Regions from separate parts of the Exiguobacterium sp. 17-1 genome, predicted to be linked through region 3. Evidence: riboswitches for the same ligand, from Rfam matches in the RefSeq annotation. Region 3 holds a riboswitch; each other region holds the start of a gene.

Region 1 (7,511 bases), on a different contig from region 3:
CGATGGAAGTCACGGTCATCAAGGATATCCCCTCCTGTGAGACGGACCGAAACGATCCGTTCTTAAAAATTGTCGCGGACACGATGGAATCAATCCGACAGCAGCCGACACAGCGCGTCGCGATTCCTGGCGGGACAGACGGTGCCATGTTCAGCCAGGCGACCCGAAGCTTCCCGATTGCAGTGGCTTCGTTCCACGATTTCCGGCTGGCCCATCAAATCGATGAGTCGATTCCCCTGTCGGAATATGCGGAAACGATCGAGTTGTGTATGCATCTTGCGCTACATTCCTATGACTGAAAAAATCCTCCATCTGTTTCAGGGACAGATGGAGGATTTTTAAGTGTAGACACCAATTAGAGCGAGCGCTTGCCCAACATAACTCTGATCAGACGGCAGGACGTGTTTCGGTTCACCGGCAAGACACCATTCGATCCGGACATGACCGAGCCGGTCGTAGATCAGCTCAAATGTAAAATCACCTTTTTCAAAAAAAACGATTCCCGGTAACTGTTCATGAACGACCCGAAATTCGCGGGCAAATCGGTCATACTCCGAAAAGGATAACGTCATTTGATGCAGCTTGATTTCTTGATGCCATACTTCCAGTTGCAATGTAGCCAAAGCTTGATTCACTTCGATGATGTGCCAGTCAATCGTCTCATCATATCCTGCAAACGAGATTATATGTTTCAATAGAATCACCTCTTTTTGAATGAATCCCCGTTAGACAGGGAATGGGTTTGTATCGAATCGAAATGACTGTCGCCCACTCGCGAAAGGGGTTTTCTTATGACTAATCAGCAAAAGACGTTACCGACGGATCAAAGCGTCGATGGCTTTTTGAATACGATCACACCATTGTCAAAACGGACAGACTGTGAGCAATTACGACAGATTTTTGAAGAGATGACCGGGTATCCGGCCGTTATGTGGGGGGACACGATGATCGGATTTGGTCACTATCATTATCGGTATTCTTCCGGACATGAAGGCGATTCATTTCTTGTCGGATTCTCGCCCCGCAAAGCGAACATCAGTCTATACTTCGCAACAGGTCCGGAACGCGAGCAGTTCCTGGTGCGTCTCGGCAAACACAAGAGCGGAAAAAGCTGTGTCTATATCAATAAACTAGCAGATGTCGACCTACTTGTCTTAAGGGAACTGATCGTCCATTCCGTCGCTTTTCTGGAAACGACGTATCCAAAACCCTGAGACCACTAAAAAAACGTCCCTTCTTCCGCTGATTTGGCGAAAGAAGGGACGTTTGCTGTTTAAATCAATGTCCACTATCTGCTGTGTCGATGTGACGAATGTGTTTGAGATTGACCCCGATGATGACGACAGACAGTAAGACGAACGCGCTACCGACATAAAACGGCAGGTTAGCGTTATAGATTTCAGCCAATTTACCGGCCATGAATGGCGCGATGGCTGCCCCGAGAAAACGTAAGAAACTGTATGCAGCGGATGCCGTCGAACGTTCGACCGGTGCTGCATCCATCACTGCCGTCGTAATCAACGTATTGTTATTCCCGAGCACTGCCCCGGCAAGAATAACACAGACGATGACGACAGCTGGTGTTTCGGTAAAGATCCCCATTAATAACAATAAGACGGCGAACAAGAGCAGCATCAGTACCATTGCTTTGATTGTTCCGAGCCATTGTTTTAATTTTGGCGCTGTTAAAACGGATGTCAGAGCAAGCAACATCCCCCAACCGAGGAAGACGAAGCCGAGTCCTTTTGCCGGTAATTTCATGACGAACGGTGCATAGGCCATGATCGTAAAGAAGCCGACGTTATACAAGGCTGCAACGATTCCAAGTGTCAGTAAAGACCGGTGTTTCATGGCCTGGAACGGTGCAATCAATGAAATCTTTTTCGCTGGTGTCGCTGTTGCGACCGGTTTCGGCATCAGGAATAACAACACGAGGAACGCGATGACCATGATCGTCGCAACACCCATGAAAGGCGCGCGCCATGTGATCGAACCGAGTGTTCCACCGAGCAGTGGACCGATTGAAATACCGAGACCGACTGCTGCTTCATATAAGATGATTGCTTTCGCTGTTCCGCCGGATGACAGGGAAACGATCGCTGCGAGCGCTGTTGCGACGAACAGTGCATTTCCGAGTCCCCAACCGCCGCGTAACGCGACAAGTGTCCAAATACTGTCGGCCTGTGACGCAAAACCAGCAACGGTTGCGATAACCGCAATCCCGAGCATCAATGTCCCCTTTTGACCAATCCGTGAAGAAATCGCGCCGGTAATCAGCATCGCAAATGCCATGACGGCGTTATAGCTTGTAAATAGTAGCGTAACTTCACTTTTTGATGCTTCAAGGTTTTCGGCAATCGTCGGTAGGACCGGATTGACGAGTCCCATTCCCATGAATGCCGTGATACTGGCAAAGAATACCGCCCAAACAGCGATCGGTTGGTGCAGTAAACCATGTTTGCTTTCCGATAAAACTGTCTCAGGCGTAAGTGTCGTTGTTTTTTCAGCAAGAGCCATATAAATCCTTCTTTCTTAAATAAACTGTTTAAAGGAGTGACGGATGACGTCACCGCGACTGATGATTCCGACGAGCTTGCCGTCTTTTAGAATCGGTAATTTTTTAATTCGTTTTGAACCGAGCGTAGCCGCAATTTCTTCCATTTCGGTTTCTGTCGTCGCCGTCACGACTTTTCGGCGTGCCATGTCCATGACGGGACGTGTCAGGATCTGACGGACACGCTCTTCATAGTTTTCGTCATCGCCTTTGATGACATCGACATATAAAAACGTATCGACAATGATGTCTTTATGTTTGCCGATAGCCCGCATGATATCCCCGTCACTGATATAGCCGACGACTTCCTGCTGGCCGTTGACGACCGGGACTCCACTGATACCGGAAGTGATAAAACGTTCCACTACCGTCCGGATCGTATCCTCTTCATTGACTGTAATGACGGTTTCTTTCATCGATTGATAAGCTTTCATCGGAATTCTCCTTCATCAGACGCTGTAATTAAAATAAGTTCATAACAATAAGTTTCACGACACAATTAAATAACATTTATGATTGTATAATACAACTATAACCCTGTCAAGAAGCCTGCCTTTGATTGACAGAGGACAGCCTGTGCGTAATGATGAGGGCAATGAATGCTAATGAGAGGTGACAATATGTCGAATCAATCCCTGGAAACAATCGAACTGGAACTGGCGATTCTTATTCGTCGTCTAACGACGGCGACGGCGGATAATCGGAACTTGGACCGTGCTTCCTATTTACTCTTGCGCCAGTTATCGGATTCTGGTCAAGTCGGTGTCAAAACCCTTGCCCGTGAGTTACAACTTGACGTCTCGACCGTCAGCCGGCAAGCGGCTGCGCTCGATCAGAAAAAATTAGTTGAAAAAATAAAAGACCCGACAGACGGCCGGGCCTTCTTTTACAACATCACAGATTATGGTCAACAGGAGCTCGAGATTTACCGGACGGCCCGTTTAACGAGTATCGAACGACTAGTAAACGACTGGCCGGATGAAGATGCCGAATCATTTGGCCGATTGCTGAAACAATTTAACCAAGCATTACGGGAACGGTGAGTTCTTGCAAATACGAACGATCAGTATAACGGCTGATTCAAAAGTTAGTCTCTACAAAGACGAGGGTGGCAGATTACAATTCTGTCACCCTCGTCTCGTTTAAAAGGAACCACCCGTTTCATGCTACTCCTACAGGAAAAAGCGCAAGCCTGCTTGCGCTGTCAGAGACAAACAAGACCAGCTTCCCTGCCTGGATAGGGCAGGAAAGCTGGCTTGTGTCTCGCCTGAGGAAAGTGCGTGAAAGAAAGAGTGGTTCCTTTTTGAGTCAATCCCTTTTGTTCTTCATCAGACATGACTGCCGGTTAAGCAATTGTCACCTTCTGTTGAATCCGCTCAATCTGCTCCGGTGTCGTGCGGCAACATCCACCAATCAACCGGGCACCTGCCGCATACCACTCCGGGGCAATGTCTTCAAACGCCGTGCACACCGCTTCACCGGACCAGGTCTTGCTGACCGGATCATACTGTTCACCGGAATTCGGATAAACGATGATCGGCACATCGGTCAGTTGTTTTAATGTCGTGATGAACTCCGTCGCGATCGATGCCGGAAAACAGTTTGCGCCGATTGCTGCCAGTTGTGGATGCTCCCCTAACGCCTCGATACACTCACTTAACGGCGTTCCTTCACTGATATGTGTTGCGTCACGCAGGGAAAAAGCGAGCCAGGCCGATTGTTCCGGAAATTCTTCGAGCAGTCGGAACAGCACTTTTGCTTCCTGCAAGGACGGAATCGTCTCAAATGCTAACACGTCCGCCCCTGCTTCAATCAACGCTTCAAGCCGTGGACGGTGAAATGCTTCGAGCTGCGCATCGTCGACTCCGTAATGACCGACATACTCAGATCCGTCCGATAAGTAGGCACCATAAGGACCAATCGATCCTGCAATCAGAGCGTGATCCGCTGCCTGTCCGGTTTCCGCACGCGCCTGTTGTGCCAGGTACACCGTTTGTTTGATCAGTTCAACCGCTTCCCCTTCTTTAATTCCCCGACTGCCGAATCCGGTGACACTTGCTTGATAACTCGACGTAATGGCACAATCTGCTCCAATCTTAAAATAATCCGCATGGACCCGGTGAATCTGTTCCGGTTCTTCAAGCAGGACCCGTGCCGACCACAGCGGGTCGTCGAGATTACTCCCGTGACGCTCGAGTTCCGTCGCTAATGCTCCGTCCAATAAAATATAAGGCTGTTTTTTTAATAATTCCTCAACTGGATTGTTGTTCTTTGACATCTTCCACACTCCGTTTCCATGATGTTTTCGTTAGATGATGAATGATGTAACAGACTGCGATAAAAGGAACACCAAAATAAAGGGCGACCCGTTGCGTCGGATCAAAGGCGATGCCGATTAAAGAAGCCAGGCACATCAAAAAAGATAAAATCGGTACAAACGGATACCAGGGCGTCCGGTAGACCAAATCGCTGACATCATGTCCCTCTTGCAGATACCGTTTGCGGAACATGAACTGTGAGGCACTGATGCTCATCCAGACGACGACGACTGCCAGTCCCGAGATCGAGACAAGAGCAATGTAGACGGAACCCGGGGCATAGACACTGGAAAATAAGGCAAGCAGACCACCGATCATACTGAAGAGAACGGCACGTGTCGGGACTCCGCTTGCATTTAATTTAGAAAAGAACGGCGTAATCATCCGTTGATCGGATAAAGACCATAACATCCGTGAAGCGGCATACAGACCGGAGTTCGCTGCCGACAAAATCGCCGTCAGGATGACGAAGTTCATGATGTCGGCTGCAAACGGGAGACCGATCCGTTCGAACACGGCAACGAACGGACTTTCGAGCACTCCTTTTGAGTCGTTTGGTAAAAGAATCGCGAGCACAATGATCGTTCCGACAAAAAATAGCACCAGCCGGAAGACAGTCGTTCGAATGGCCAGCGGCACCGTTCGTTTCGGATCAACGGCTTCACCTGCCGCAATCCCGATCAACTCTGTTCCGGAATAGGCAAAGTTGACCGCGAGCATGGTCATCAAGATGGCGAATGCTCCGTTTGGAAACAGTCCACCCTCCGTCAAAGGAGCAAGCATCGGAGCCTGCGATCCATCGGCAAGCGGTAAAAATCCGACGATCGCCGCTGTCCCCAGGACGATGAACACTAAAATCGTCAGCACCTTGACGGCGGAAAACCAAAATTCGACTTCTGCGAACAACCGAACCGTCAAGACATTGATTCCTAAAATCATAACGACGAATAGCGCGCTGAACAGCCAGACCGGAACGTCCGGGAACCAGCGTTGCATCAACAAGCCGGCTGCCGTGAATTCCGACCCGAGGGCGACCGTCCACGTCAACCAGTAGAGCCATGCCACCGTATAACCGGTTCCGGATCCGATGTACTTCGTCGCATAACTATGAAAGGCGCCAGTTTCCGGCATATGTACTGCTAACTCTCCCAAACACAGCATGACGAGATATACGGCAAGCGCTCCGACCAAGTACGATAAAATCGTTCCGACACGCCCCGCCTGCTCCAGCGTATAACCTGTACTTAAAAATAATCCCGTCCCGATGACACCGCCAAGTGACAGCATGACGATATGCCGGGATTCCATTTTCCGACGAAACGTTCCTTCTTTCATTGCTACTCCACACTCCTCTTTCTCTCATAAAATAAAAAAACGCACCCACATACATGGGTGCGTCGGTCGACAATCAAAAGAAGCTTATCGATCGGGTACGACACCCGCAGGAATTAGCACAGTATCTTTCGACCTGTTGCTGAGGCTTCAAAGGGCCAGTCCCTCCACCTCTCTGGATAAGAATGTAATTTTTCATAACAGTACCAACCCTGTTTTGAATTGTCAACACAATTCAGAATTTATCATGTAAAAAAAACGCCTTACACCAAAATGGTATAAGACGTCCGTGGTTTATTTCTTCGCAAACAAATCAGCTGTCTTCAATGCCATCCGAACCGCTTTCCGGTTCAATGTGCCTTGTTGATGCTTCATTTCTTTTGTTTGACTGTTCAACTTGCCTTGAAGCGATTTGATTTTTTTATCTTTTTCAGCCATTTTTGCTTTATCGCGTTTTTGAGCTGCCACGATTTTTTGCTCTTCTGCTGGGAAGTATGATTCAAAACGTGAAACAGCTTCTTCGATACTAATTCCTGTGATTGGTTTAACGACTGGGAGCAACTCTGCTTTTGCCATTTCACGGTCAAACGGAACGTTCTCAGGGTAGTTCGTTTCTTTATAAATGTGCTCTAAATCATTTGTGTTCAAGAAATCAACGAAGTTATCGAAGTTACGTGCTTGAACACGTGTTGGACTCTGGAAGTCAGCCGACTCAATTACATCTGACAAACGTGTGCTGTCTGTGATGTCATTTGCCCAGATGTGTGTCAATTGGTGATAATCCGTTAATTCACGCATCCGTGCATCTTTCGGAATCAGGATACTTGGTGTTCCGGCAAGTGTTGCCGTAATGTTACCGTGAAGACGTGCTCCGAAGCTGAAGTCAGCTTCTTTTAAAAAGTCGATCCATGTCTGTGCATTCAAGAAGAAGCGGACACGGTCGTTCATGTAAGTCGGATCCGACATTTTGACCGGATAGTTCGTGACAGATAAGTCAGCAATCGGATGTGTGCCTGTGTACGTCAAACGTAACTCTTTCATCCATTGCGGGATGAAGTAATGGTTCGGGTACTCTTCCATTCCGCGTGTGATGAAGTTAAGGACGTTTTGTGGTGCGAGACGTGACGAGTTGACACCGATCATCGAATCTTTTGTGATGTTCGTTTCACGAATTTTCAAGTCACGACCAAATGCATACATCGACGGGCAACCGATGACTTTGTGATCGATTCCTTCGCGGAAACCAAGACGCGTCAAGTATTTTGATGTGATTTCGCCGCGAAGTCCAAGCATGCTTGAGCGCTCTA
Region 2 (7,511 bases), on a different contig from region 3:
AGACGATCAGGCTGGTTCATCTAGCTAAAACCGTCTCTTGGTAGCGGTATTCCGGGAAATAGTTCGCTTCTTTATCACTTCCATACCGTTGGCACAATTGTTCATAGACATGTGGGAGAAGAATCGTTTTTCCTTGATGGTATTCAAACATCCGGTATCCTGTGTAGCGGCACTTGCTTTCAAACAGACTGTCCTGTTCCTTATATCCGCCGCCTAAATGCTGTTCGACCATACCTGCCGTCTTGGAATGTAAAATCGCCTCATACTCCAGGCGCTGATTCGGAAACAGCTTGTATTCATCCCGTTGACATCCAATTAAATGTCCGTGTGCATACTCTTGTCCAAGCAATACGAAATAACTACCGACTGCTTCCCCTCTCCACTCGGCAATCAACAGTAATGGTTCACACAGCTGTGTCGGTTGAAACAGTTGTTCAAAGTACTCAGGTGTAAAATAATAATGGGAAGAGGCATCTTTTCGGTCCATCGTTTGGTAATAAAGACGGATGAAGGTCGGCAAATCTTCTTTTGATCCTCGGCGAACCGTCAGCTCTGAAGCTAATGACTTCCGAATCATACTCCGGTTTTTTTTATGGAATGTTTGCATGATTTCCTCGATGGATGGACGAAGATCGATACTTGTCGTATGGCGAATGAATTCAGTTGTCGTCCAATCCGCTATCCGTTTTTGATTTTCCGTCAACGGATTAAAACGAATCAACTCCGAGACAATTTTGTGACGCATTGCCCATTGCCGAAAAGAACGCTTGGCATCTGCCAGTTCTTCTAACGTCAATTCACCAACAACTTCCGGACCTCCATAACCATAAGGTGTGATCATATCAAAATACTCGGTATCAAAAATTCGCCGCTTTAAGAATGGATAAAACATTTCGCCAGAAGTTCCCTGAAAATAAATCAATCCAGCAGTTTCTTCAGCACGTGCGTTCAAATGAACGTATTCATAGCTATAAAAAATATCAAGCCTCTTATTTTCGACTAGTGTGGTCCAAGTCGACCGGTCTTCAATGAAAATACATTGCCTCATCTTCTCCACCTCCGGCACACGACACGTCTAACACACTTTATTTTTTCTTTAATTTGGTTAATTAATTATTTTTTTCCTTTTAATTGAATACCCATTTCACATGTTTTTTATGCTTCAACAAAAAAAGACAGATGGCGCCATCAAACGACCGTCTCTGTCTTTCTAACTTATTTTATTGCCTTATTCGGAATCGCTCGAATGAACGTAAATCCTGCCATCAGAATAAGTCCAATCAGCGTAAGAAATACAGCGTTCATACCGGATAAATCATAAATCAGACCCCCGACGGTCGGACTGATCATTCGTCCTGCCGAAGCGGCGATATTGACGTATCCCTGAAACTCACCTTCTTTACCAATCGGAGCCAGGCGCGCTGCCATCGCAGGAACTGCCGGCCAAATGAACATCTCACCAATCGTCAAGATGATCATGGCGACTAAAAACATCTTAAATCCACCAGCAAATGGGACGATGGCATAGGACAAAAGAAAAATACCGGTCCCCGTTAACAATTGACGTTTCAAATCGTCACCAAACCAACGTAAGACCGGCGTCAATAATGGTTGTGCAAACACAATCAACGCACCGTTGATTGTCCATAAAATCGAGTACTCAGAAATCGTTACTCCGAGCGATTTTGTATGCACGGCAAACGTTCCCTGCCATTGAACATACACAAACCACAACAGTGCGTAGCCGATCGAGACATACAACATCGTCCGGACCGAGCTCCGCGAAAGCGGTTCCCGCACTTCCTCACCTGCAGCCATCGATTGACGTTTGATCGGGTGCACCTGAATCCAGTTCAACCCTACTAACAGTACAATCGCAAACAACAAATAAAGTATCAGATTGGCAATGAAGATGAACTGGATATCGATTGCCGCGATTTGCCCACTGATAGCGGTCCCTAATGCAACACCGACATTTTGGGCAACATATATCGCGTTAAATGCCCGTCTCCCGCCTTCCGGCCAAATGACGCCGGTCAAGGCATAGATGGTCGGAAACACCATTCCACCGACAAACCCGATCAATCCTAACATCAGAACATACCCGGTGAAGGTCTGATGGAACAACCAGAGACCAATCGAGGCAAGGACCAGCCCAATGACACTGATGACAAGTGTCCGTTTGCCGCCTAACCGATCAAATGCTTTTCCACCGATGTAGTTACCGATGATGGCGAGAGCCGAGTTGACGAATAAAGCCATTCCGGCCTTTGTCATCGACTCTCCCAGATATTCATGAATGTATAATGTATTAAACGGCCATAAAAAAGAGGATCCTGTCGTATTGATCGCCATCGCCAATACCAGAATCCAGACCGCGCGAGGTAATTTCGGCATGGTAAGTATCCTCCAATATAGTTTCCAACCTTGCCACTTTACGAAATTATTCTGCCCTCTGTCAAGGAACTTCAATTTAAACGAACAATCGGAAAAATGATACAATTGACTAAAGGGTCGATTTTACGGGTACTTAGAAAAAAATAGAGCATATCAATCAGAAAGAGGAGTTTTTGCCATGTCACTTGCACGTGTATTACCTTACGCAAAAGAATTGTTGGAATCCGTCATCCATGAAGGGGATTGCGTCGTCGATATGACTGCAGGGAACGGTTATGATACGCATTTTCTTGCAGAGCAGGTCGGACCGAGCGGACGGGTCATCGCTTTTGATGTCCAGGAGCAAGCAATTGAGGAAACGACCCGCCGACTGCAGGCGGCTCACGTCTTTGACTGGGTCGATTTGTATCACGAAAGTCATATTCACGTCGGAGCTCGGTTGTTTGCTGAACAACGTCCGATTCGTGCCGGAGTGTTTAATCTTGGTTACTTACCGGGAAGCGATAAATCGGTCACGACGACCGGAGAAGAGACGCTTGAGGCACTCCGGGCCCTTCTTCCGGTCCTTGTTCCCGGCGGTCTGATTGTCCTTGTGATTTACCATGGTCACTTGGAAGGACGCCGCGAACGCGATGCGGTGTTGGAACACGTTTCATCACTTCCGCAACAGGATTATGCCGTCCTGCAGTACCGTTTCTTGAATCAGCAAAATAACCCGCCGTTCATCGTGGCAATTGAAAAAAAATTAAAAAAACAAGTTATTGACCAATAAAAAGAGGAAGCCGGATTCTGACATCCGGCTTCCTCTTTAATTTAGCGTTGTTAATCTTCCACAATTTTTAGGAACAACAATAACTTTTCAGCAAATCGTGTATTCAAACGTTCAAAACTGAAGTGGGGAAATCCATGCAGGCGTTGCAGATAAATCTGGTCTCCGCCCATCTTTCGACACACTTCAAGCGTCAATTTGACGTCAGCGAATTGATCGTCCGGTGCATAAAAACAAGCGAGTTGGACTCGCGGTAATTTCTTTCTTTCTTCATCATGGATGACGATTTCTTCTTCAATCTCGCGATACTGCGCATATGTCAACTCACCGAGACGAGCAGCATCCTCATTGTTTTGTCCGAACGGTAACGTTCCAAGCGGAGCATCGGGACGGAACCGGTCGAAGGCGCTCGCAAAGACTTGCTTGACGCCCCCCAATTGTTTGGAGTTATGCCAATCAAACAACGGCGAGATGAACGTCAGGCTCGCCACCGGTAATTCATATTCTTGCAGCAGTCGATTGACGACAAGTGCTCCCATGCTGCAGGCAATGATATGAATCGGGAGCTTCCGCTTCCCGGCTTCGCGTAATGCTTCTTTTAACAACTGTTGGTGTTCTTCAAACGACACACGGCGGGGTGCATCGACCAGAAGGATTTCATATTCGCGCTCTAAAACGCGAATCAGTGCTTCACTTGGTCTGGCACGTAATTGGAGTGGGTACACAAGGACGATCACTCCGGTTGGTTGTTCTACCACACGCTCACCTCTTCATCAGATATCCATCTAGTATGAAACAAATCCGACTTCAGCAAAACCGCCTCAAGTCGGATTTCTTTTCCCTTATTCGTATATACGTTGCAATCGCGTCACAGGTTCCACCTGACCGAAGACTTCTTCTGTCGTCTCGCTGATTTCCTTGAATCCGTATGCGGTCAAAAAGTGACGGGCTTTATAGTTCCGGGATTCGACATAGACTTCAATTGGAGATGCCCCTTGCAATTCCAGTTCGCGGATCAGCCGGCGTCCGATTCCGTTTTGTTGGTATTTCGGCAAGACATACAAACGGACGATTTCCCACGTTCCATCCACATCGATGGCGTGAATGAAACCGACAATTTCCCCGTCAATCAGTCCGACGTTGAAGTATTCTCCACGTGCTTCTTCCGCTGTTCGAATTGCCCGAACCACTTCTTCCTGCGGATACGCTTCCTGAACGAAATGGGCTTTCGAACGCTCCGAATAGATTTCCTCATATGTGTCCATCCAAGACGTGAGCGCAATATCATGAATGCGTGCTGCATCAGCCGGAACTGCTTCGCGTATCTCCATACCGAAATCCCCCTTTTCCTTTTACAGATTACAGACTCATGTTCTTTTACCCTTTTCTAGAAATTTCAGTCGTATCCCTGCAAAGTTCAGGAGAAACAAAAAAAGTTCAGAAACACCCTTTAACAGGATGTTTCTGAACAATGGATTATACGAAACGTTTTGCCTGCTCTTCAAGAGTAGCAGCTTTATCTGTCTGCTCCCATGGCAATTCGATGTCTGTACGACCGAAGTGGCCATAAGCTGCTGTCTGACGATAAATCGGACGGCGGAGATCAAGCATCTTGATGATCCCTGCAGGACGGAGATCAAAGTTTTCTGCAATCAATTCGACGAGTTGCGCTTCAGGAAGTTTTCCTGTTCCGAACGTATCGACAGCGATTGAAACCGGATGTGCCACTCCGATTGCGTAAGCAAGTTGAACTTCTGCTTTGTCTGCAAGACCAGAGGCAACCAAGTTTTTCGCGACATAACGTGCTGCATAAGCAGCTGAACGGTCGACTTTCGTTGGATCTTTACCAGAGAAAGCTCCACCGCCGTGGCGTGCGTAACCGCCATACGTATCAACGATGATTTTACGACCTGTTAATCCTGCATCGCCTTGTGGTCCACCGATGACGAAACGGCCAGTTGGGTTGATGAAGAATTTCGTGTCTGCATCGATGTACTCCGTCGGAATGACCGGAGCGATGACATGTTCTTTCAGATCCGCTTGGATTTGCTCAAGCGTCACTTCTTCTGCATGTTGCGTTGAGATGACGATTGTATCGACGCGAACAGGTTCATTGTTCTCGTTGTATTCAACCGTGACTTGCGTTTTACCATCCGGACGGAGGTAATCGAGTTGTCCTGTCTTGCGGACTTCTGCAAGACGACGAGCAAGTTTGTGTGAAAGTGAAATCGGAAGTGGCATGAGTTCAGGTGTTTCTTTCGTTGCGTAACCGAACATCAGACCTTGGTCTCCTGCTCCGATCGCATCGATTTCTTCATCTGACATGTTTCCTTCGCGTGCTTCAAGCGCCTGGTCGACACCGAGAGCGATGTCTGCTGACTGCTCGTCGATTGATGTCAATACAGCACAAGTGTCTGCATCGAAACCGTATTTAGCGCGTGTGTAGCCGATTTCACGAATGGTTTCACGAACGACTTTCGGGATATCCACGTAAGTTGATGTCGTGATTTCTCCTGCTACTAATACGAGTCCTGTCGTGACAGAAGTTTCTGCCGCAACACGTGCGTTTGGATCGGCTGCAAGAATTGCATCCAAAATTGAATCCGAAATCTGGTCACAGATTTTATCCGGGTGACCTTCAGTTACTGATTCCGACGTAAATAGTCGGCGATTAAGGTTTGTCATGTTTGACCCTCCCAAAAAAGAATTTGACGGTGTACTCATTTCCCCTAGTTGAGTGGGACGGTAAAATGAAAAAAACCTTTCCATGTCCAAAAATGGTCAGGGAAAGGTTGTGCGTTCTTCCTTTACCCTCTTATCGTTCGAAGTGTTTACTTCGCTTCAGGAGAGCACCTTTTCCTACATTAATGATGAAATTAATATAAGACGGTTGCCGGGTTTCTTCGGGCCTTGTTCCCTCCACCTGCTCAGAATAAGAGTATCCGTTACGAATTACATGATATAAACTTGTGTCCACTCTGTCAAGCAACGTTTTAATTTCTAGTCGAAAAAAATCAGAAGAGATGTTAAACTGTTAATGCTGAAAGCGTTTCCAGATAAATAGAAATCAGCGCATGAAAATGATTGCCCTATCATTAGTATGTCATATATAATAAATGTGTCATACTAATAGTAGAGCCAAAACCAACGTAGGGGAAAGGTGGGGTCAGGATGCCGATGACGGTCCTGAATATCGAAGAACTACTCAAGAAGGAGCATGTGTTCAAACAACTGTCCGTTGCTGAACTAGTCGAACATGCGATTCGTAACAAAGAAGGAGTTCTTGCAGAAAATGGTGCTTTGTCTGTAGAAACGGGGAAATTTACAGGTCGTTCACCGAAAGACAAGTTCATCGTCCGTGATCAATCGTGTGAGATGCATATCGATTGGGGTCATGTCAATCAACCGATGGAATCGGACAAATTCGAGCAACTGTTACAAAAAGTTCTTCGTTATATGAACGAAGCAGATCAACTCTACTACACAGAAGCTGCTGCTGGTGCCGATACGCATTTCACCCTTCCAGTGCGCGTCGTAACCGAATATGCTTGGCATAATCTGTTTGCGAAACAGCTATTCTTACGCGAATATCCTACGGTTGCGGCCTTTGAACCATTTACGGTCGTTTACGCACCACACTTTAAGGCGGATCCTGCGGTTGACGGGACAAACTCTGAGACATTCATCGCGATGTCATTTGAACACCGTATCGTCTTGATTGGTGGAACCGAGTACGCCGGAGAAATCAAAAAATCAATTTTCTCTGTCATGAACTATCTCTTGCCACAACAAGAAGTGTTGTCGATGCACTGTTCAGCTAACGTTGGACATGAAGGTGATGTCGCGTTGTTCTTCGGGCTATCCGGGACTGGTAAGACCACCCTGTCTGCAGATGACAGCCGTCAATTGATCGGCGACGATGAACACGGCTGGTCACATGACGGCGTCTTCAATATCGAAGGCGGATGTTATGCGAAGACCGTCAACCTGTCACGTGAAAAAGAACCACAAATCTTTGATGCGATCCGTTTTGGTACCGTTCTTGAAAATGTTGTCCTCGACGGCCAGCGGATTCCGGATTATGATGATACGTCAAAAACGGAAAACACACGCGCGGCTTATCCGATTACTGCCATCGACAACATCGCTATCCCGTCTCGTGCCGGTCATCCGAAAACAATTGTTTTCCTGACAGCGGATGCTTACGGTGTGTTGCCTCCAATCAGTAAACTGACAAAAGAACAAGCGATGTATCACTTCTTATCAGGTTATACATCAAAACTTGCCGGAACGGAGCGCGGCGTCACAGAACCGGAAGCAACGTTCTCGACGTGTTTCGGTTCAC
Region 3 (7,511 bases):
ATCAAAAACTGTCAGGCCAATTATGCCCAACTGATTCGGACGGCGTTACGTCACGTCGCAGTGGAGCAGACGACGATGCGGGAAAGTCATTTCTTTGAAATGAAGCCAACCGATTTCCGGCTGCATGAAGTCGATTTGTCGGAAAGTCAATGGGTCGAGACGGCATTAAAAGGACTGGATCTGCGGCAAGCCGATTTATCCGGAATCACGATTGATCCGCGTTTCTTACCAGGTGCCATGGTTACGGAAAGCCAGGCGATCACGTTTGCCCGGTTACTCGGACTCATCATTCCAAGTCACGATTAACGATCAACAAAACGAAGTCCACTATCCCGAGTACTACCGGGATAGTGGACTTCGTTTCGTTTAGAAGGAAATAGTTTCGCCGTCATCCGGAATGAGGAAATGAGCGGATAAATGATGGGCAGCCAAGAAATCAGCAATCATATCACGGCGCAGAAGACAATGATTGACGGATTCGAGATGCGAGACGATGATTGTCGACTCAGCAGCTGCTTGATGAACGGCGAGTAAATCGCGCTGGGACATCGTAATCGGTTCTCCGGTCAAGAATTGTGCCGCACCACTGTTGACGACGATGATGTCGGGTGCATGCTGCTCGATTGCAGTTGCGACATCATCACACCAAATCGTATCACCGGTGATATAGAGTGTCGGTTCGTCGGGATGCGTCAAGACGATACCGGAAACGGTGCCCATCCGTTGGCCGATTTCGCCAACACCGTGTTGACCCGATGTATGAGAAACGCGGATATCGCCGAGTGACAATCCGTTCTCAAACGATGAGACGTTCGTGAATCCGGCTTCGCGGATCGTAGCCGCATCTGACTCATTTTGAGCATAAAGAGGAATCTGTTTCGGTAAGACTTTTTTTGCCGTCTCGTCAAAATGATCGGCATGGAGGTGGGTAACAAAAATTGCATCGGGATCAAGTAATGTCGAGACATCGACCGGTAAGTCGACGAGCGGATTCGAGACGGCGTTTGGCGTTTGACCAAACGGCGGCAAAGTTCCTTTTTCACCGAGAAACGGATCGATTAAAAAAACTTGGTTAGCATAAGTGACGACGAGTGTTGCATTACGAATCTGTTGAATATCCACGGGCAGTCTTCCTTTCGGGTTGGGAATGTTTCACTGTTCGTTCATTTCCCATTCAGCCGCCGTGTTAATCATATTTGATCGTCGATCGTTTTCGGAAGCAACTTTTCCATCGCCAGGACATCGACATAATACCCGTTGAGCATGCCCTGTTCCTTAAATGTTCCGACAATCCGGAAACCGGACCGGATGTAGAGCTTTTGACCGATCTTATTGAACGGAAACGTAAACAGGATTAACTTATGGAATCCGTGCGTAATCGCGTGTTCTTCGATGACCTGTAACAACTGACGACCGATGCCTTGTCCGCGGTGGGTCCGGGTGATGTAGACCGATAATTCACCGACCGATTGATAGACGGGGCGCGGGTTGTAGGGGTCAAGTGAGATGAAACCAAGAATCGTTGTTCCTTCATACGCCACAAACCCGGCATAGCGGGGTGTTCGTTCCTGATACCAATCCTCCATAAAGGACAATTTCTTAGTATCCGTTTCAAGCGTCGCGATCCGGTCTTCGATGCCTTCGTTATAGATGGCGAGGATGTCTTGTAAATCAGCTTCTTGGACAGGACGAATCATCATACACGTGACCTCCATTCAAATGAGTCTTTTCTTCATTATATAGGAGGAAACGAAAACAAGCGGTATGTTTGTAGGATAGGAATGGAGCAGAAAAAAACAGACAGCCGGATGGTCCGGACCGTCTGTCTTCAGGATGTTCCTCAGTTCGTTGTTTCAATCGGATCTTTTTCATAAATCGGCACCCAACCATCCGTCGTCACGAAAATCCGGACGGCAACGACTTTGCGATCGTCCTGGAGCGTGAAGTAATGACGTGTATTGACGGGAACGGAAATCAAATCTCCGGGGTTCAGTTCAATGTTGTAATAGCCGACTTCGTCATCCTGGATCGCAAACACACCGTGACCGCTGACGATGAACCGGACTTCGTCATCCGTATGGTGATGCTCCTTTTGGAAGTTGACGAGCAGTTCATCCAAGTTCGGTGTTGCATCGGACAGTGAGATGATATCGGCCGTTTGATAGCCGCGACGTTCCGAGACATCGGTGATTTCCGGTTGGAACGTATCGAGAATCGTTTGTTTGTCCGCATCCGTCAACGTATAGGTGTCGACCAGTTCTGCGGGAAGCTTCGACACATCCCATTGTTCATATAGCACGCCGCGTGAAGCAAGGAATGAAGACACCTCGTTTTGATCCGTATACCGTTCGTTTGTCTTTTGGAAAAGTACTGTTGCCATTTTAAATTCCTCCTTTTAATGAATCGCCTGTCGGCACGTTTGTAGTTTTAACGTGTAGCTGAACAAAAATTCAAAGGCTTCCAACTGTTTTTTCGCTTCAAAGGCAGTCGGTGCCCAGACGGTGATCCCGTGATTTCGAATCAGGACGGCGCCGCTTTGCGTTTTTACATGCTTGGCAAACACTGCAGCAAGAGTCGGGATATCCGAATGGTTCGGGATAATCGGCACGACGACTTCCGCATCTTCTTCCCAGCGACCAAGTGCCTTGATGATTTCCTGACCGGTAAATCGGATTTCCCCACGGTCTCCGTAGAGTTCCGAAATGACATTGTTGTCGACCGTATGGACGTGAAGCGAGCAGCCGGCCGTCGTCCGGTTAAACACTTCGACATGAAGTAAGGTCTCAGCAGACGGACGTCCGTTTTGTTCGCCGATCAATTGACCGGTCGCGTCAACATGGACGAAATCGTCCGGCGTGTCCTGGCGTTTATCTTTGCCGCTTGACGTCACAAGAAATTCTGTCGGACTGCTGTTCGTCCGAATGGCGAGGTTACCGCTCGTACCGGGAAACCAGTCGCGTGCAGCGAACTCCTGCTTGATCGCGCGGAGTTCTTCGTATCGTTTCAAAAATGTCATGCATGCACCCCCGTTGTCTGCAGATGATCCACAATGTCGTAAAACGTTTCAAACGGCGTGTACGGAATACCGTGCTGTTCGCATAGCGTAATCAGATAATCACGGGCGTAGACATGATCAGCCTGTTTCGCCAGTTCAAAATCCGTCACGGAGTCACCAATCGCGATGATCGTGTCACCGTCCTGCTTCAGCTTCCGGGCGATTGACGTTTTACAACAGCCGCATTGATTCGTACAGGCCGCGTCACAGGCATGCGGCCATTCAATCTGCACTATCTCCTCACTGAAGTCACTACCGTTACAGTAAATCGCTTCATCTGTCAGTAAATCGGCAAGAATCGGTTCGACAAAAAAGTCGATCCCGCCGCTGACGATGGCAAAGTCGATTCCGTTCAATTTAGCAAAAGCGAGTAAGGTCTCAAAGCCGGGACGGATGACAGCCCGATCAATCAAAAAATCAACATAATCTTGTTTTCGATCTGATGGGAGCAACCGGAACATCTGTCCGACCCCGGATTGAATCGACAGCGAGCGGTCGAGCACACCTTCTTTCAACGGTTCAAACGCTGCCGGCGGGGCAAATTCCTTCATCAAGGCGATGATATTATCGTGTTCCGTCACGGTCCCGTCAAAGTCACATAAAATCCGGATTGTCATTTCGTGATTCCCCAAGCGTCGAGGGCAATTCGTAATTCTTCCTGCCGCACCGCAGCACTTGTCAGCGATTCTCCGGTCAGTGCGGCGTCGAGCGCCTGACGGAATGCGAGGACACCGGCAGCGGCACCTTGCGGATGACCGTGAACGCCGCCTCCGGCATTGATGACCGAGTCGGTACCGAAATCACGGACGAGCTGGGCGACGAGACCGGGGTGGATACCGGCCGACGGAACCGGCAAAATTGTCTTCGTGTCCCCGATCCGGGTTGCTTCGACGGCGATCCCGCGGGCCAAGTCTTTGGCGAGTGCCACGTTCCCGTACGGCGATGGGAACAACGTCAAATCGGCACCAGCCAGTCGCGGTAACGTTCCGAGCAGAACAGGAGCCGCAATCCCGTATTCGGGACTTGCGATCAAGGCACCGCTTAAGGCCGGATGATTGAAGATTGGAACGGAAATGTCCGAATCAGCCGCTAACTCGCGCAGGACGTCGAGTCCGTATGTAAACGTATTGAGCAGGAAGGCGGTCGCGCCGGCTTCAATCAAACGTTTCGCTTGATCCTTCAAGCCGAAGACGGGACCGCTTAACGTAATCGCGTAAAGCGCCCGTTTGCCGGTCCGTTCATAATGGGCATCGAGGACTTCCCGGCCAATCCGTGCCCGGTCGAGTGCCGGCGTCAACGGATTGTCGTACAATATCTCATCATCTTTGACGAGATCGATGCCGCCCGCGAGCTGGGCTTCGAGTTGTTCCCGTAAAAAGACGAGGTCTCGTCCGATGACCCCTTTAAAGATGCTCATCAACAGGGGACGGTCATGGACTTGAATCAACTGACGGATTCCTTCAATCCCGAATTTGGCACCGGGGAAGTCGTTCGTGAACGACGGGGGAAGCTGTAGATCGGTTAACTTGATTTGTCCGTCGAGCGACAGTTTGCCGAAGACCGTCGTTAAGATAGCGGAAAAGTCGCGTGAGACGTTGTGTTCCGGATAACGGATCGTGATGTAACCTTTGCCGTCATGTTCTTCGGTATGAACAACCTGTCCTTTGAAGGATTCCAGCTGCTGCTGTTCCAAATGATTTAAATCGGTCCAGGAACCGACCGTCAGACCGAGCGCGATTTGTTCTGCTCGTTTCGGCAACTGATCGGTCGTGCCGAGTTGGTACGTTGCGGTAATGTACGCCATATGAATCGTCTCTCCCTTATTGAAAAATACAAAAATGGTCCCTCGTCAATGACAAGAGACCATGAAAAATTGCGCGTGGACTCTTATCTGTCAGCGTGATAGCTGCAAGAATTAGCACCGTGCCAAATGGTCGGTTGCTGCGACATCGTAGGGCTCGTCCCTCCGTCTGCTCTTGATAAGAATTGGATGAAATTGTGAAATCTAATTGCAATTTTTACACGAGATTGGTCCCTTGTCAAACTATATTTTGAAAATTTATTTTTTTGAAAATACTTCTTCTATAGACGGTTCCGTTTTTTAAGACGTTTCACTAAAAATTGGAATTGACAGACGACCAACCGCGCACGTAGTATTCAAATCAACATCAACCACACGACAACTACATATGACTCTTATCGTGAGTTGGCAGAGGGAATTGGCCCGAAGACGCCGCAGCAACCGACCATCCGGCACGGTGCTACATCCAACAGACATTCGTCTGAGAGATAAGAGGACGGAGTATTCTACTGCGCCTCTTTTCTTTGACGAAAAGAGGCGTTTTTTCGTGTGATCAACAAGGAGGAAACCATAATGGGATACCAAGCATTTACAGTACAGGACGCGATTGAACGGGTCCAGACACTCGGATTGATCGGCAAAGGACCGGTGACGGCAGAGGAAATCGGGGACGGGAACTTAAACCTTGTCTTTCGGATTCAATCGGGGAATCAGCGATTGATTTTAAAACAGGCTTTACCGTATGCGAAAGTCGTCGGCGAAAGTTGGCCGTTATCGCTTGAACGGGCCTGGATTGAACAGTCCGCCTTAAAAGAATTTGCAAAAGTCGCCGTTCCGTTCGTCCCGCACGTCTACCATGCGAGTAAGGAAGAGGCATTTACGGTGATGGAGGATTTGTCTCACTTGACGATTGTCCGGACCGGCTTGCTCGAAGGGGAGAAGTATCCGTTGCTTGCGGAACATATCGGCTCTTACTTGGCGCGAACACTGTTTTACACGTCGGATTTTGCACTTGGACCGGTCGCAAAAAAACAAGTGGCGCGGAACTACTACAATCCGGATCTCTGTGATATCACGGAAAAATTAATCTTTACAGATCCGTTTTATGACGCGGAAACGAATGCGGTTGAAGACGGGCTGGAATCGGAAGTGGCTCAGTTGTGGCAGGATGCAGCGCTGAAACGCGAAGTCGCGAAACTCGAAGCCCTGTTCATCACGAAGGGCGACGCGTTATTACACGGGGACTTACATACCGGAAGTATTTTTGCTTCAGCCGATGAAACAAAAGTCATCGATCCCGAGTTTGCCTTTTACGGACCGTTTGGTTTTGATGTCGGACAATTCATCGCCCATCTCTGCTTTGCCGCGTATCCGAACTATGCCGAGTTACGGGATGGACGGGTGAAAGATATCGATACATTTTGGCTGACCTTTGCGTCGACGTTCAAAGCATTGTGGGAGCGGGAAGCGGTGGAGCCGTTCCGTTCAGCGGACGGGCTTGTTGACGATGTCCTCAGCACGATTTTACAGGACGCACTTGGCTTTGCCGGATGTGAATTGATCCGCCGAACGATCGGACTAGCACCGGTCGCCGACCTCGAGAACATCACGGACGCGGGGGAACGACTCGAGCGGAAACGCCATGCGTTACGCCTTGGAGTGGCATTGATTAAACGCCGGACTGAATGCAAGACGTTCACTGATTTACGGAACTTTGATTTGACGGAGGAACTCAGCCGATGAGCCAATTCGTCCAAAGCATCATCTATGAAAATGGGACGGTGACGATCTTGGATCAGACCCGGCTCCCGGAAGAAGAACGGTATGAAATCATTCATGATTTAGCGCAAGCGATTGACGCGATCAAACAATTGCGAGTCCGTGGTGCACCGGCGATCAGCCTGTTCGGCGGCTTCATCCTTGTACAGGAAGCATTTCGGACGACAGGGTCGCTTCCTGAAGCGAAACAAGACTTGTTGACGGTATCGGCACAACTACTCGCGACCCGACCGACCGCCGTCAATCTGCGGAATGTGCTAGATGAGCTGAATCAGCTGATCGTCTCGAGCACGACGCTTGCCGAGTTGCCAAAACGGTTGGAACAAAAAGCACTGGCGCTTTATGAGGCGGATGCCAAGACATCCCGGCAAATCGGTATTCATGCGCTGGAATTGTTCCAGTCCGGTGACCGGATTCTGACGATTTGTAATGCCGGATCGATTGCGACAGCGGCTTACGGGACGGCACTCGCTCCGTTTTATCTCGCGAAAGAACAGGGGATTCCGCTCGCCGTTTATGCATCGGAAACCCGTCCGTTACTGCAGGGAGCGCGTCTGACGACGTGGGAACTGCAACGGGCCGGAATTGACGTGACGTTGATTACGGACAACATGGTCGCGCATACGATCAAGGAAAAGAACATAACTGCCATCATCGTTGGTGCCGACCGGATTACCCGAAACGGCGATACAGCGAACAAAATCGGCACGTTCCAACTGGCGTTACTGGCCCGTACTTTCGGGATTCCGTTTTATGTCGCCGCACCACTTTCGACCTTTGATTTTACGAGCTTATCGGGAGACGAGATTGAGATTGAAGAACGCGATGCCCGTGAAGTGACGCAACTGGCCGGAAAAGTGACGGCGCCAGCCGGAG
Region 4 (7,511 bases), on a different contig from region 3:
AGTCATCGATAACGATTCATTTGCTGAATTTGATCCGGCTGAAGATGCGATTGATTTATACGAGAGTGTCGAAGGAATGCGTGTCGCGCTTCCGAATGCCATCGTCACGGGACCGCAAGCCAACCGGACGATTCCAGTCCGGACGCAAACAGCGGATAAAGTCTACACGAAACGTGGCACACCAATTCTGACAGCGGATAATGCCAATCCGGAGCGTCTGTTCGTCGAGATGGGCAGCAGCTCGTACCGTGCGAAATCAGGAGACCGTTTCGAAGGTACAATTGAAGGTGTCATGAGCTATAACTACTCGGCATATAAAGTGCTCGCGAAAGCAGCTGACTTACCGAAGTTGATTACAAGTGAAGTCGATCGTCAACCGACGAACATTGAAACAGGCGATTCGCGTCTGACGGTTGCTTCGTACAACGTGGAAAACTTTGCTTCGACGGCAGATGCCGGAAAAGTCGACCGTGTCTCGGAAGGCATCGCGACATTCTTGAAAACACCGGATATCGTCGGTTTGACAGAAATGCAGGATAACGATGGGGCGACAGACAGCGGCACAGTCGATGCATCGAAATCATTTGAAACATTGATTACAGCAATCGAAGCGAAAACAGGTGTCCGTTATGCCTATACGGATATCGCACCGGAAGATAAAAAAGACGGCGGACAGCCCGGCGGAAATATCCGTGTCGGTTTCTTATATAACCCAGCGCGTGTTTCGCTTGCACCAGGTGAAAAAGGAACAGCGACAGAAGCTGTTGCCGTTGAAAACGGTAAGCTGACGAACAACCCGGGTCGTATTCAACCGAACGATCCAAACTTCGCCAGCTCACGGAAACCACTCGTCGGCGAATTCATCTTTAAAGGTGAATCGTATCACGTCATCGTTAACCACTTTAATTCAAAAGGCGGCGATGGAGCGGACTTCGGTAAAAATCAACCGGTCGTTCGTAAGAGTGAGGTTCAGCGTCACGCAATCGCTGGCATCGTCCAAAACTTCGTCAACGAACTGGAAACAGAAGTGAAAGATTCAAACGTCGTCGTACTGGGTGACTTGAATGACTTCCAGTTCTCAAAAACACTTGATATCTTAAAAGGGGACAACCTTTGGAACACGGTCGATGACCTTCCGAAATCGGAACGTTATTCTTATGTGTATAACGGAAACGCACAGGTGCTCGACCATGTCTTGATTTCGAAAAACCTGAAGCCGTATACATCGTCTGATATCGTCAATATCAACTCGGATTATATGGAAGCAGACGGCAGCGCAAGTGACCACGATCCAGCCATCATCTCGATTCAAGGAATGGAAAGCGCCGTTGCAGTCAACGGTAAAGCAGAAATCGGAAAATGGCGTGCCGTTCAAAAAGGAAAGCATATCTTCATCGAGCGTCAACTCGCCGGTAAATGGGACAAGGCAAGCGAAACACATGCCGATCAGCAAGGAGATTTACTTGAACTGCGTGTTTCTCAAGGTCGTCCGTACATCCAGGTAAAAACGAAAAAAGGTAAAACGATTTGGCTTGAACTGTCGAATGGGTACAAATTAAAAGAAACAACGAAATACTAAGCGATTGTATTAAAAAAGCGGACTTAATGGTCCGCTTTTTTGTGTATTCGGATAAAGAGTGAGAAAAAGGACAGCAGACTGATCAAAAGGGTAAGCAATAGTGCGAGGTTTAATGGGATGGCACGGAACATATACGTAAAATGAATGATGATCAATAACAGGATAATGGCAAGGCCTGGAAGGAATTGTTTACGTAACAGATGACCGACACCCGGGACGAGAAGTTCGAAACCGAACCGTTGACTGATATGGACTTCCTCATGCGCATTGGCGAGACTGAACGAGACGGTCAGCAAAACTAAAATGAGCCATCCGGAAAACAGATACTGTTGAATCGGTAAAAACGTGATCGATTCATAGATAAAATAAAGTAGAATCATGGCATACTCCTTTGGAAGTAGATATTATATAGAATTTCCTTATTTTTTCCTTACGAGTTCTAATGATAGCGAGGGTTTTCAGGAACGGCAACAACATTTAAAGGGAATAAAAATAAAAGAATGTTCACACATTTTAACAACAGGGAAAGAATAGTTTATTTTATGTATGATAATAGTGTGAGAATGCGATGAATAAAGACGTCAGACCTCCTTTACACGCAAAATCTGAGATGTGTCAAAAGTGTGAAGCGGGTTGCTGAATCATGTGATTTCACTTGAAACGATAGCTTAGGCTGTTCGAACGGACGGGTTTCTTTTAAAATGAAGTCAATGGAAGAAGCGAGGAGGCAAACGGATGAAAAAGTGGTTAGTACTTGGAATAGCAGCTGTTGCTTTCTTTAGTTATGAGAACATCCCGATGGAACAAGCAGAAGCGGATTATCCGAAAAGTGGAGGAACGCTGATTGATCGATATACAAGTGAATACCCGGGTTATGACTGGGAAGTCAGGCGGACGGCAACGGAAGAGTTCGTGGCATTGACGAAAGACGGCAAGGATTATGGGAAGTACCGTTCGAAAAACGGCGTAACGACGCAAGGGGCCGTTTTAAACAAAGACACGGAAACGACCCTTGCGAAAAAAGGCTGGAAAGCCGTCAAATCGTACCGGAAAGGCAATACGAACTATTTGTTGAACCTTGATCATGCCGCGGTCTATGAAAAAAATGACCGGTATGTGACATATTTCTTTGACCAGCACGACGGTAACAAAGTCAAAGCGACACTTGCGATACCGAAAGAAATCGAAGCGAAAAAAAGTGGATTTTATGGTAAGGCTTCAAGTGAGTTACGGACAACGGATGAGAAGTTGATGTTGCGTCTGATGAACTGGGACCGGGCCGATTATAAGCTCGGAGCACTCACTCCGTACAATGCGCTGAAACCTGTCACACGGGCACACAGTGAGAACATGGCGAAGAATAATTTCTTCTCTCATACCGATCCAGAAGGACGTGATCCGTTTGATCGGATGAAGAAAAAAGGAATTCGCTTTTCGGCAGCCGGAGAAAATCTGTCGATGGGCTATCCGAATGTCTTTGCAGCACATTGGGGATTGATGAACTCAAAAGGACACCGTGATAACATCATGAACAAGGACTTCAAACAGGCAGATACCGGTGTGGCGTTCCGGGACAATTCACCGTACTTTACGATTAATTTCCGGACACCGTTGAAGTGAAAGTTAAAACCAAACAGTGCACTTAGCCTCAATTTTGCGAAAGCAGGATTGAGGTTCTTTTGTGTGGATCAATCTGTAGATGGATGACGCGCTATCTAAATTTGAATTCTATCTTGAAAAATGAGAGCGGGCTTTTGATTGACGAAGCCCTGTCTTCTCCAGGAGTCCCTATTTAATGGAAAACCCCTGAAACCGTTCCACCTCCGTTTGTAAGGGGAGGCAGCTGTTTCAGGGGTTTTATATCATCTTTAGACGAGCTAATCGACAAAAAGAATTACATCAGTTTGCCCACTCGGGTTTACTGAAGCCTTTAAAGGACTTTTCGATGACAGTGTTAAAGTCCTCTGACTCCACGACAGCCGTCAAGTCTTTCGCGAGCTGTTTCTTTTCATCTGCTGTTTTGACAGCAACTAAGTTACGGTACTGCTCATCCATTTTTTCGAGTGCCAGCGCATCGAGTAAATCAAATTTCGCAGCAAGGGCAAAGTTTCCAGGAACAGCAGAAATATCAACACTCTCGATGGCACGTGGCAACTGTGCTGCCTCAAGTGGTTTGATGACGAGTTTCTTCGGATTCTTGACGATGTCTTTTTCAGAAACCGTCAATGGATCAGCATCCGGCTTCAACTCAATCCAGCCTTGTTCAGCGAGTAAGTTTAACGCGCGGGCTTGGTTGGTCGGATCGTTTGGTGTTGCGACTTCCGCGCCTGTCTTGACGTCATCAAGCGACTTATAGGATTTACTGTATAAGCCCATCGGTGCCGTCGGAACAGTGATCAGCCCTTTAAGATCGAGATTCTTTTCCTTCGCGAACGTCTTCAGATAGATCGAATGTTGGAACAAGTTCGCGTCGATGTCGCCGCTGCCGAGCGCGATGTTCGGCTGGATGTAATCGCTGAATTCAACGATTTCGACTTTATAGCCTTTCTTTTCAAGACCAGGCTGAATCGCTTCTTTGACCATGTCACTGTAAGGACCGCTCGTCGCACCGATCTTAATCGACTTGGTTTCTTCTTTCGCACTGCTGTCGCCACAGCCGGCAAGAATCCCGGCTCCCAGTAATCCTGTTGCTAAAAAGGCATAACGTTTTTTCATTTTCATTCTCTCCCTTAAGGTTTTCTATTTGTAGTTAACGTTTATCAGCACGGCGGGCAAGTTGATTGCCGAGTCCTTGAATACTTTGGACGATGACGACGAGTACGATGATCGTCACGATCATGACGACGTTATCGTACCGGTAATAACCGAAGCGGATGGCGAGGTCGCCGACACCGCCGCCGCCGACGATGCCGGCCATGGCAGAAAAGCCGATCAGGCTGATTGTCGTCAACGTCACCGCTTGGATGATTCCGGGAAGGGCTTCCGGTAACAGGGCGCTGATGATGATACGAAACGGTGTTGCGCCGCATGCCTCAGCAGCTTCGATCAAGCCCGGTGGAATCTCACGGAGTGATGTCTCGACGAGTCGGGCGAGGAACGGAATGGCGGCAACACTTAAGCTGACAGAAGCGGCTGTCGGACCAATCGTATTGTCGAGCAACAATTGCGTCAGTGGAATCAGCGCGACGAGCAAGATGATGAACGGTAACGAACGAACGATATTAACGAAAAAGTCCAAGATGCTGCGAACGGCGACGTTTTGGAAAAACAGTCCCCGGTCCGTGATGAAAAGTAAAATTCCGAGCGGGATGCCGATGACGAGGGCAAAGCCCAGTGAAATCCCGACCATCAGGGCCGTCTCGGCTAAAGCTTTTGTAAGATCCGGTAACATGGTTTCGATTCGTTCAAGCCACATCCTGGATCACCTCAAGTGTGTGGAGTTGTTCTTCAAGCCATGTCAGGGCCTTATTCACGTGAAGCGTCGGACCAGTCAAGCTGACGATCAGGACTCCGAAGGCGACGTTTTGGATATAATCGACCTTGCCGTGGAGAATGCTGACAGAGATATCAAACTGTTTGATTGCTTCCGATAACGTACTTTCGCCGGTCTTCTCACCCGTGAATTGCAGGCGAATGATTTTACCGGGTGTCGTCCGTAAGATGCGTTCCGGTAATTCAATTTGAAGTGCCGTATCGACATAATGTTTCGTGACATCATGGGTCGGCTGACTGAATAAGTCGTATGTACTTGCGACTTCGACGACTTCGCCTTGCGCCATGACGGCAACGCGGTGGCAGATTTGTTTGACGACATCAATCTCGTGGGTGATGAGGATGATTGTCAGGCCGAGTCGTTCATTCAAGTCTTTCAGCAGTTCCAGGATTTGCAGTGTCGTGACCGGATCAAGAGCTGACGTTGCTTCATCACACAACAGGACACTCGGATTATTGGCAAGGGCGCGGGCAATCCCGACCCGTTGCTTTTGACCACCGCTGAGCTGGCTCGGAAAATTCGTCTCAAATCCTTCAAGTCCGACCAGGGCGACGAGTTCTTTGATCCGGCTTGGGAAATCACTGCGTTTAACGCCGGCTGCTTTTAAGGCGAACGCAATGTTGTCGGAAACGTTCCGCGATTGAATCAATTGGAAATGTTGAAAGATCATCCCGATATTCAGTCGTAGTTCGCGTAAGCTGCCTTTTGAGAGGTCGGACAGTTTGATGCCCGATACTTTTACCGTTCCTTGTGTCGGCGTCTCCAGTCCATTAATCAACCGGAGTAATGTACTTTTTCCGGCACCAGACTCACCGATGATGCCAAAGATTTCACCTTGCTGAATCGTTAAGTTGACATCGCGTAATGCGAAAATCGGTGTCCGGTCACGAACGAACCGTTTGGTGATGCCTTTAAATTCAATCATCTGTCGTTTCCTCCCTATACAAAAAAATCGCCTTTTTCCAGTTAAGAGCAACCAGAAAAAAGCGACGAAGTGTAAGATTTCGTAACTTATCTCTCAGAATGAAACATTCTGTAGGATGTGGCACCGTTCCTTAAAGGTGGTTGCCGGACGTCGTTGGGCCTAATCCCTCGGTCGCTCTCGATAAGTAATTATGCTGTTGGGACTTACTGTAACGGAAATCATTCCCATTTGTCAAACGTTTTTTCAGAATTATTCCGCAACGGTCTGGCGAAACAAATTCAATTGACCGATTCGTTCAGCAGCTTCGACCAATCGTTCGGCATCGGCAATCAGGCTGATCCGGACATAACCTTCGCCATATTCGCCGAAGAAATGTCCGGGCGTAACAGCAACGTGTGCTTTATCGAGCAGGTGGTCGGTAAAGCTTTGTGAGGTAAAACCGGACGGGACGGGTAACCAGACGAAGAATGAACCACCCGGAACCGGTCCTTCCCAACCAATCTCCTGTAACTTACCGAACAAGGCATCACGACGGGCTTCGTACAGAGCACTGAGTTCACGGACGCATGTTTGATCACTGGAGAGAGCAACGGTCGCTGCGTGCTGGATTGGTGTGAAGGCACTGACGTATAAATGTTCCTGGTACGTCTCGATACTTGAGATGACGGACGGATTACCAATCGCAAAGGCAATCCGGAAACCGGACATGTTAAAGCGTTTCGATAACGAAAACAGTTCAATTCCGACGTCTTTCGCCCCTTCTGTCTGGAGGAAACTTCTAGTCGGACCGTCAAAGCTGATGCCGCCGTACGCCAAATCATGGACGACACAAATATCGTTTGCGTCAGCGAAGGCAACGGTCTGCTCAAAGGCTTCCGCCGTCGCCGTCGCGCCGGTCGGATTGCTCGGGTAGTTGAGGAACAGCATCCGGGCCCGTTCGACATCCGTCGTATCGAGTAACGTGTAGTCAGGTAAAAAAGCATTTTCCGCAAGGAGCGGTAACGTGATCGGGTAAGCACCGGCAAGTGCTGCACCGGATAAGTAATCCGGATAGCCGGGATCCGGAACGATGACACCTTCACCGGGATTGACGATCGTTTGCGGTAAGGCGACGATACCGGCTTTACTGCCGAGCAGAATGGCGACCTCAGAAGCGGGATCAATCGTCACGCCGAACTCCGTCTGATAAAAATCGGCTACGGCCTGTTTGAGGAAATCATGACCGCGAAACGGAGGGTACTGCAGATTGGAGGTGTCATTGATGGCCTCTTTTAATGCGTCCAAAATATGTACGGGCGTGGTTTGGTCCGGCGTTCCTTGACCAAGCGTGATGACATCGTGGCCGGCGGCTTTGACGGCACCGATCCGCTGAGCAAGCTCGGCGAAGACCGGAGCAGGTAACCGATCAATCGCAATCGATGGGGCAAAATGTTTCATCTGTTTTCCTCCTTGTTGGGTATTGTCGTCAAGGATAACGAATTTTCAGAAAAAAGAAAAGGGTTTTTTAATAATTG

The links. Region 3 has a riboswitch for S-adenosylmethionine ahead of mtnK (S-methyl-5-thioribose kinase). Riboswitches for the same ligand answer to the same signal wherever they lie in the genome.
Positions count from the first base shown of each region.
Region 1: another riboswitch for S-adenosylmethionine. It lies ahead of MUN34_RS13600 (amino acid permease); the one in region 3 lies ahead of mtnK (S-methyl-5-thioribose kinase).
Region 2: another riboswitch for S-adenosylmethionine. It lies ahead of metK (methionine adenosyltransferase); the one in region 3 lies ahead of mtnK (S-methyl-5-thioribose kinase).
Region 4: another riboswitch for S-adenosylmethionine. It lies ahead of MUN34_RS01245 (methionine ABC transporter ATP-binding protein); the one in region 3 lies ahead of mtnK (S-methyl-5-thioribose kinase).

Region 1 covers NZ_JALIGJ010000005.1:179,472-186,982, forward strand. Annotated here, with positions in the region: gene MUN34_RS13565 (ArgE/DapE family deacylase) at 1-299, shown strand, start outside; gene MUN34_RS13570 (hypothetical protein) at 339-695, opposite strand; gene MUN34_RS13575 (DUF1801 domain-containing protein) at 792-1,214, shown strand; gene MUN34_RS13580 (MFS transporter) at 1,279-2,517, opposite strand; gene MUN34_RS13585 (CBS domain-containing protein) at 2,533-2,988, opposite strand; gene MUN34_RS13590 (MarR family winged helix-turn-helix transcriptional regulator) at 3,175-3,597, shown strand; gene mmuM (homocysteine S-methyltransferase) at 3,900-4,832, opposite strand; gene MUN34_RS13600 (amino acid permease) at 4,807-6,207, opposite strand; SAM riboswitch class I at 6,289-6,390, opposite strand; gene MUN34_RS13605 (polysaccharide pyruvyl transferase family protein) at 6,499-7,511, opposite strand, start outside.
Region 2 covers NZ_JALIGJ010000001.1:517,003-524,513, reverse strand. Annotated here, with positions in the region: gene MUN34_RS02560 (peptidoglycan bridge formation glycyltransferase FemA/FemB family protein) at 17-1,048, opposite strand; gene MUN34_RS02555 (MDR family MFS transporter) at 1,216-2,397, opposite strand; gene mnmM (tRNA 5-(aminomethyl)-2-thiouridylate-methyltransferase MnmM) at 2,576-3,169, shown strand; gene MUN34_RS02545 (alpha/beta fold hydrolase) at 3,220-3,924, opposite strand; gene MUN34_RS02540 (GNAT family N-acetyltransferase) at 4,009-4,497, opposite strand; gene metK (methionine adenosyltransferase) at 4,643-5,851, opposite strand; SAM riboswitch class I at 5,979-6,105, opposite strand; gene pckA (phosphoenolpyruvate carboxykinase (ATP)) at 6,338-7,511, shown strand, end outside.
Region 3 covers NZ_JALIGJ010000004.1:293,928-301,438, forward strand. Annotated here, with positions in the region: gene MUN34_RS12500 (pentapeptide repeat-containing protein) at 1-306, shown strand, start outside; gene MUN34_RS12505 (MBL fold metallo-hydrolase) at 367-1,122, opposite strand; gene MUN34_RS12510 (arsinothricin resistance N-acetyltransferase ArsN1 family A) at 1,191-1,700, opposite strand; gene MUN34_RS12515 (1,2-dihydroxy-3-keto-5-methylthiopentene dioxygenase) at 1,841-2,380, opposite strand; gene MUN34_RS12520 (methylthioribulose 1-phosphate dehydratase) at 2,396-3,016, opposite strand; gene MUN34_RS12525 (2-hydroxy-3-keto-5-methylthiopentenyl-1-phosphate phosphatase) at 3,013-3,672, opposite strand; gene MUN34_RS12530 (2,3-diketo-5-methylthiopentyl-1-phosphate enolase) at 3,669-4,859, opposite strand; SAM riboswitch class I at 4,940-5,041, opposite strand; SAM riboswitch class I at 5,249-5,351, shown strand; gene mtnK (S-methyl-5-thioribose kinase) at 5,430-6,599, shown strand; gene mtnA (S-methyl-5-thioribose-1-phosphate isomerase) at 6,596-7,511, shown strand, end outside.
Region 4 covers NZ_JALIGJ010000001.1:256,916-264,426, forward strand. Annotated here, with positions in the region: gene MUN34_RS01220 (chitobiase/beta-hexosaminidase C-terminal domain-containing protein) at 1-1,579, shown strand, start outside; gene MUN34_RS01225 (hypothetical protein) at 1,603-1,959, opposite strand; gene MUN34_RS01230 (CAP domain-containing protein) at 2,315-3,199, shown strand; gene MUN34_RS01235 (MetQ/NlpA family ABC transporter substrate-binding protein) at 3,479-4,294, opposite strand; gene MUN34_RS01240 (methionine ABC transporter permease) at 4,329-4,994, opposite strand; gene MUN34_RS01245 (methionine ABC transporter ATP-binding protein) at 4,984-5,997, opposite strand; SAM riboswitch class I at 6,081-6,184, opposite strand; gene MUN34_RS01250 (aminotransferase class I/II-fold pyridoxal phosphate-dependent enzyme) at 6,247-7,434, opposite strand.